DNA from 3 places in the Hydrogenophaga sp. GW456-12-10-14-TSB4 genome. Region 1 is predicted to be linked to each of the others. Evidence: riboswitches for the same ligand, from Rfam matches in the RefSeq annotation. Region 1 holds a riboswitch; each other region holds the start of a gene.
The links. A riboswitch is a leader RNA that binds a small molecule or an ion and turns the genes downstream of it on or off. The one in region 1 is predicted to bind glycine.
Positions count from the first base shown of each region.

Region 2: another riboswitch for glycine. It lies ahead of AC07ZS_RS08795 (penicillin-binding protein 1A); the one in region 1 lies ahead of AC07ZS_RS20660 (D-amino acid dehydrogenase).
Region 3: another riboswitch for glycine. It lies ahead of gcvT (glycine cleavage system aminomethyltransferase GcvT); the one in region 1 lies ahead of AC07ZS_RS20660 (D-amino acid dehydrogenase).

Region 1 is NZ_JBWKZH010000047.1:20,828-23,082, reverse strand. It holds gene AC07ZS_RS20670 (M20 aminoacylase family protein) at 1-349, shown strand, start outside; gene AC07ZS_RS20665 (Bug family tripartite tricarboxylate transporter substrate binding protein) at 368-1,360, shown strand; glycine riboswitch at 1,368-1,462, shown strand; glycine riboswitch at 1,463-1,564, shown strand; gene AC07ZS_RS20660 (D-amino acid dehydrogenase) at 1,531-2,255, shown strand, end outside.
Region 2 is NZ_JBWKZH010000012.1:72,852-75,106, reverse strand. It holds gene AC07ZS_RS08795 (penicillin-binding protein 1A) at 1-1,041, opposite strand, end outside; glycine riboswitch at 1,200-1,292, opposite strand; gene AC07ZS_RS08790 (hypothetical protein) at 1,300-1,920, opposite strand; gene AC07ZS_RS08785 (VOC family protein) at 2,020-2,202, shown strand; gene AC07ZS_RS08780 (hypothetical protein) at 2,239-2,255, shown strand, end outside.
Region 3 is NZ_JBWKZH010000037.1:28,006-30,260, reverse strand. It holds gene AC07ZS_RS18050 (esterase/lipase family protein) at 1-482, shown strand, start outside; gene AC07ZS_RS18045 (hypothetical protein) at 603-1,097, shown strand; glycine riboswitch at 1,129-1,242, shown strand; glycine riboswitch at 1,255-1,359, shown strand; gene gcvT (glycine cleavage system aminomethyltransferase GcvT) at 1,420-2,255, shown strand, end outside.

The DNA.
Region 1 (2,255 bases):
CGAGAGCTACGGCGTGCGCGCCGAGCTGGACTGGCGCCCCGGCTACGCCGTGCTCGTCAACGACGCGGCGCAGACCGCCCGCGCCCTGGCGGTTGCGCAGGCGCATTTTCCGCCCGCACAGGTGGTGGCCCAGGGCGCCATGCTGACGGGCAGCGAAGACTTTGCCTTCATGCTCGAACGCGTGCCGGGCAGCTACCTGTTCATCGGCAACGGCGTGGGTCAGGAGCCCGGTGCGTGCATGGTGCACAACCCGGCTTACGACTTCAACGACGACAACATCGGCACCGGCGCCGCCTACTGGACAGCGCTCGTGCAAGACCTGCTTTCCGTCCCCTCCCCCCACCTCTGACCCCACTGGAGATTCCCCATGATCAGCCGCTACAAGACTTTGATGGCCGGTGTCGCCATCGCCCTGGCCAGCCTTTCGGGCGTGGCGCAGGCCCAGAGCTACCCCGCCCGGCCGGTGACCATGCTGGTGCCGTACCCGGCCGGCGGCCTGTCGGACGTCATCGCGCGCTCCGTCAACAACACGCTGGGCAAGCAGCTGGGCCAACCGGTGGTGATCGAGAACCTGGGCGGTGCGAGCGGCTCGATCGCCGCGCAGAAAGTGCTCAACAGCGCGAGCGACGGCTACCAGCTGTTCCAGGGTTCGCCGAACGAACTGATCCTGGCGCCCCTGGCCATCGCGTCCATCAAGTTCAAGAGCGAAGACTTTCGCCTGGTGCAGATGATCGCCACCGCGCAGATTGCCTTCCTGGCCCGCAAGGACATTCCCGCCAGCAACGTGGACGAGTTCCTGGAGCATGCGCGCAAGTCGGCGCAGCAGGGCCGCCCCCTGACGTACGCGAGTGTGGGCCCAGGTTCCTTCTACCACCTGCTCGGCGAGCACCTGTCCAAGGTCACCGGCATTCCGATGACCCATGTGCCCTACAAGGGTTCGGCGCCGGCCGAGCAGGACCTGATGGCCAGCCAGGTCGATTTTTTCCTGGCGCCCTATGGCAAGAAGTACGACGAGATGCACAAGCAGGGCCGCGTCAAGGTGCTGGCCATGCTCAACAGCGAACGGCTGGAGAGCGTGAAGAACTACCCGGCCATCAGCGAGAGCAAGCAACTCAAGGACTTCACCTTCAACATCTGGACCGGCTACTTCGTGAAGAAGGACACCCCGGAGCAGGTGGTGGTCGCGCTGCACAAGGCCATCACCGAAACGCTGGGTGACCCGGGCGTGCACCAGGCGCTGGAAGCCAACAGCCAGCTGCTGGCCAAACCCCTGCCGCTGGCGGCGGTGGACAAGGCCTATGCCGACGGCATCAGCCAGTTCCGCGCGATTGCCAAGTCCATTCAGCTGCAAGCGCAGTAAGCTTCACCCCTGTCGATCGGGAGAGACTGGCTTGCATGGCAGGCCGGCGCCGAAGGAGCAACCGCCCCGGAAACTCTCAGGCAAAAGGACCGGTCGACAACGCATCGCACTCTGAAGAGTGGCCGGGATTCGTCCCCCGGCCCACCGCAGGAGCAAGCCGGCCCACGCTGGTGAATCTCTCAGGTCTCAAACAGAGGGGGTCATGGTCCGCACACGGTGTGCGGGCCATGCTTTCTCTGTCTGACGGCTTTGAACGCGAGATTCACATGGCACACCTCATCGTCATCGGCGGCGGTATCACGGGCGTCACCAGCGCCTACGCCCTGGCCCGTCAGGGTCATCAAGTCACCCTCATCGAAAAGCACCGCTATGCGGGCATGGAGACCAGCCATGCCAACGGCGGGCAACTCTCTGCGTCCAACGCCGAGGTGTGGACCCATCCTTCCACCCTGGTGAAGGGTCTGAAGTGGATGTTCAAGGCCGACGCGCCCTTGCTGGTGAACCCCAGGCCCAGCTGGCACAAGCTCAGCTGGTTCGCCGAGTTTGTGGCCTCCATTCCCAAGTACCGCAACAACACCGTGGCCACCACGCGCCTGGCCATTGCCGCACGTGAGCAGCTGTTTGGCTGGGCTGAACACGAGGGCATCGATTTCGATCACAAGCAGCGCGGCATCCTGCACATCTACCGGGACCGCGCCGGCTTCGAGCACGCAGGCGAAGTGTCCAGGCTGCTGGCCCAAGGCGGCCTGTCGCGCCGCGCCGTCACACCCGACGAAATGCGCGCCATTGAACCCACGCTCCAGGGTGAGTACTTCGGTGGCTGGTACACCGAGAGCGACAGCACCGGCGACATCCACAAGTTCACCCACGGCCTGGGCCTGGCCTGCGCACGCCG
Region 2 (2,255 bases), on a different contig from region 1:
GTTGCGCGCGAAATCGGAGCCCCCCACCAGCGCCAGGATGTCCCCCGACTTCGCATCGACGGACACCAGCGCGCCCTCCAGCTGCGGCCGCCGGGCCTTCTGCAGGCCGGTGCGCAAGGCACGGGCGGCGGCCTGCTGCGCCGCCACGTCGAGGGTGGTGGTCACGTCCAGGCCGCGCGAGTAGGCCTCGTCGCCGAAACGCGCCACCATCATCTTGCGCACCTGTTCGACCGCATGGGCCGTGGCCGGGTCCGCCGGCGGTGGGCGCGGCCGCAGCGTGAGCGGCTCCGCGCGCGCCTGCTGGTGCGCCGGCTCGTCGAGGTGTCCCAGCTCGCGCATGCGCTTGAGGATGTGCTGCTGGCGAACGGTGGCGCGCTCGCGGTTGACCACCGGGTTGTAGGCCGAAGGAGCCTTGGGCAGGCCGGCCAGCATTGCGGCCTCGGCGACGCTGAGCTGGTCGAGCGTCTTGTCGAAATAGACCGACGCGGCGGCGGCAAATCCGTAGGCCCGCTCGCCCAGGTAGATCTGGTTCATGTACAGCTCCAGGATCTTGCCCTTGCTGTAGGCCGCTTCGAGCTTGTAGGCCAGCAGGATCTCCATGATCTTGCGCCGGTAGGTCTTCTCGCGGCTCAGGAAGAAGACGCGCGCCACCTGCATGGTGATGGTGCTCGCGCCCTGGGTGTGGCCACCGGCCACGAGGTTGCCGAGCGCCGCGCGCGCGATGCCCGCGTAGTCCACCGCGCCGTGTTCGTGGAAGCGCGCGTCCTCGATGGCCAGCAAGGCGTTCTGCATCGTCTGCGGGATGCGCTCGATCGGCACGAACTGGCGCCGCTCTTCGCCGTACTCCGCGAGCAGGCTGCCGTCGCGCGCGTGGATGCGCAGCGGCAGCATGGGGTCGTAGTCGGCGAGGTGGCCGACCTCGGGCAGCTGCAGCCACAGGCGGTGCAGGGCATAGGCCGCGCCGAGGGAAGCGCCGATGCACAGGCCGACGGCCAGGGCGAGAAAGAAACGGAAGGTGAAGGCAGGCCGCGAGAGGCGCATGGGCAAGGACTCAGGTGAAGGCAGGAACCGCGCGATGGCCGTTCCTGTGGGCGCCTCTCCCTCTGTCCTTTTACCTGAGAGTTTCGACTGCGTGGCAGTCTGCCCCTTCGGTGTGCCGGTGCGCGCGTGGTGCGGCCCGGCCTCTCTCCAGTCGGCGAAATGTGTCTGCGGTCCGTTGAGCCTGAGCGATCATGGGAGTTTGCGCCTTCGGCGGAGGCGCTCGACGCGCCTCGCTCTCCCGCAGAGCGTCGCAGTCTATCAGTTGGCGTTGGCCGGGGGCGCAGCGGGCGGGGGCGTGACCGCTGCTGGCGGGTCCACCGGGTCGAGAATGCTCTTGGGCGGGTTGCGCTTCATCTCGGCGGCCAGGGTGAGCTGGTCGGGGCTCATGCATTCGTCGGCCAGCCGCGCGCCGATCTTCTGGCTCATGAGCATGGACTTGTTGCCCAGCTGCAGCCAGAGCGCGCCGCGCTTGGGGTCTTCCAGGCGGATGGCGCCGGTGCGGCTTTCCACCGGGTGCATGTAGTAACGCGCGTTGCGCGTGTTCTTCACCTGCACGATGAAGAAGCCGTCGCGTTTGGCGGGCGTGATCTGCACGGCATTGCCGAGCTCGCACGGGATGCTGCCGATGTACACCCGCTTGGCCACCGCGAGATCGGCTTCGGAGAGCGTCACGTTGGTGTCTTCCTCGATGGGCGTCACCTCTTCCACGGCCTTGGCGGCGGAGCGGGCCAGTGGGGGACGCTTGGTGGCGGTGGCCTGCGCCTTGGTGGCAGCGGGCGCGGGCTTGGCCGCGGGCTTCGCCGGCGCCTGCTGGGCCTGGGCGGCGAAGGGGACGAGCGCCACGGCGCTCAGCGAAAACACGAGGGGGAGGAGCTTCATGGGGCCGTAGTCTGCACGCATGGGGGCCGGAATGGTGTTCGCAGATGTTTCGGTGTAGGGGAATGGTCTGCTGAGACGGCCGTGTTACGGTAAGCCCCCATGCACATCGAGGGCATCAGCCACATCACGTTCATCGTTCGCGACCTCGAGCGGATGGCGCACTTCCTGTGCTTCGGTTTGGGCGCGCGGGAGGTGTACTTCTACGATTTCGACAACCACTTCTTCGAGCTTCATACCGGCACGCTGGAACAGCGGTTGGAGCGGTATGCGAGAGGGGCCTGACGGCCAGAAACAGACATTGATCAAGGCGTCCACAGTATGAAACTCAATCGCGG
Region 3 (2,255 bases), on a different contig from region 1:
AAGATTCCGTGGCCTGCGTGCCGCATTCCGAGTGGAAGAAGGAGCGCCAGCACTACCTCTCCAGCGTGTTTCTGGCCAATCGCGCCCGGGTCAACCCCAAGCGGCGCTCGCTCGCCTATGGCATGGAATTCGGTATCCGCGTGCCCGACTACGAAATCGAACGGCGCCTGTGGGTGAACGAACACTACGAGGGAGGCTACCTGTTCCGGGACGCCCTTATCCTGGAAATGACCAGCCCCACCAAGACGCAGCCCAACTGGACCGTCAAGTACGCCTGGCAAGGCACGGGCATCGTCAATGCCGCCACGGAGCTGCCCATCGCACCACTGGGAGACGGGCGCGTGGAGGTCCGGATTCCCTTTGATGCCCACACGGTGGACAACCAGGGCGCGGTCAAGCCATCGCACCCGGGGGCCAAAGGGCAATTGAGGTTCGTCATTTCCGCCTGGAACCCGGACATCGAGGACGACAGCGAGGAATAGGTCCGGACACCGGGCCCGTTCAGCCGCCAGCCGCCACCGCGCGGCCTCTCATGCCCGGCATTTCACCGGGACGTCACATCGCGTCGCCACAGTGCGGGCTCCTTCACACACGCTGGACCCATGCTGAACAAGACCCAGAAGGGCCGGGCCGAGCTGCGGCCGGGACAACGCCAGCTCGCCCAGCGCGAGCGCGCCCTGCTGCTGCTGGCCGACGGCCGCAAACCCGATGCCGAGCTGTTCGCCCTGTTCGAGGGCCAGGGGCCCGCGCTCGCGGCCGACCTGGTCGCGCGCGGCTACCTGGTGGACGAGCCGCCCGCACCGCCCCCCGCCGCCGCGCCGGCGGTCTCGGCCGATGCCTTCTCCGGCCCGCGCTCGGTCGCCAGCGCGCGCATGTTCCTGTTCGACCTGAGCGAGCGCATGTTCGCCCCGCGCGACAAGGCCATGGCCCAGCGCTACCGCGACGCCCTGCGCGAGGCGCGTGACGTGCGGGAGATGCTGGTCGTCAGCCGCGCCATGATGGCCGACGTGGAGCGCCTGGCCGGCAGCGAACGCGCCGACGGCATCGGCCAGCGGCTGGCCCGCCTGCTGCCCGAATCGGCCCTGGAAACGCCCTGAAACGCCGGCCCGCCCGCCGCCGTGCGATACACTCGCGCGGTCAGGAGAGAAGCCGATCCGGTCACCGGAAAGGCTCGCCGAAGGCGCAGGCGGCACCGCACACCGGGTGCCCTGAACGCTCAGGCAAAAGGACTGGCAAACACGGGCCGAAAGGCCGGTGTACCCCCCTGGAGAGAGGCCGTTCCTCGAAGCGGCCCACCGAAGGAGCAAGCGCGGCATCGCCCGCGTGAATCTCTCAGGTAAAGCGGACAGTGGGGCAGCGCACGGATGAACCGTGTTTCGCCCCCGTCGGGGCCTGCCCCCTTGCCTGAAAGCCTTTGCCGTGCCAGCTGCCGCCGCCCCGCTCCTCCAGACCCCGCTGCACAAGCTCCACCTCGAACTCGGCGCCCGCATGGTGCCCTTCGCCGGCTACGACATGCCGGTGCAGTACCCCACCGGCCTCATGGCCGAGCACCACCACACCCGCAAGGCCGCCGGCCTGTTCGACGTCTCGCACATGGGCCAGCTGCGCCTGGTCGGGCCCGACGCCCCGGCCGCCTTCGAGACCCTCATGCCGGTGGACGTGATCGGCCTGGGCGTGGGCAAGCAGCGCTACGGCCTGCTGCTCAACGACGAGGGCGGCATCATCGACGACCTGATGTTCGTCAACCGGGGGCACGACCTCTTCGTCATCGTCAACGGCGCCTGCAAGGCCGGCGACATTGCGCACATCCAGGCGCGCATCGGCTCGCGCTGCGAAGTCATCCCCCTGCCCGACCGCGCCCTGCTCGCCCTGCAGGGCCCGCTGGCGGTGGACGTGCTGCAGCGCCTCGTGCCCGGCGTCGAAAAGCTCGTCTTCATGACCGGCTCGCCCTTCCAGTGGCACGGCGCCGACCTCTTCATCACCCGCAGCGGCTACACCGGCGAAGACGGCTTCGAGATCTCCCTGCCCGGCGACCGCGCCGACCAGTTTGTGCGCACCCTGCTGGCCCAGCCCGAGGTCATGCCCATCGGCCTGGGCGCGCGCAACTCCCTGCGCCTCGAAGCCGGCCTGTGCCTCTACGGCAACGACATCGACACCACCACCACCCCGGTGGAAGCCGGGCTCAACTGGGCCATGCAGAAGGTGCGCCGCACCGGCGGCGAACGCGCGGGTGGTTTCCCCGGCGCGGCCCGTGT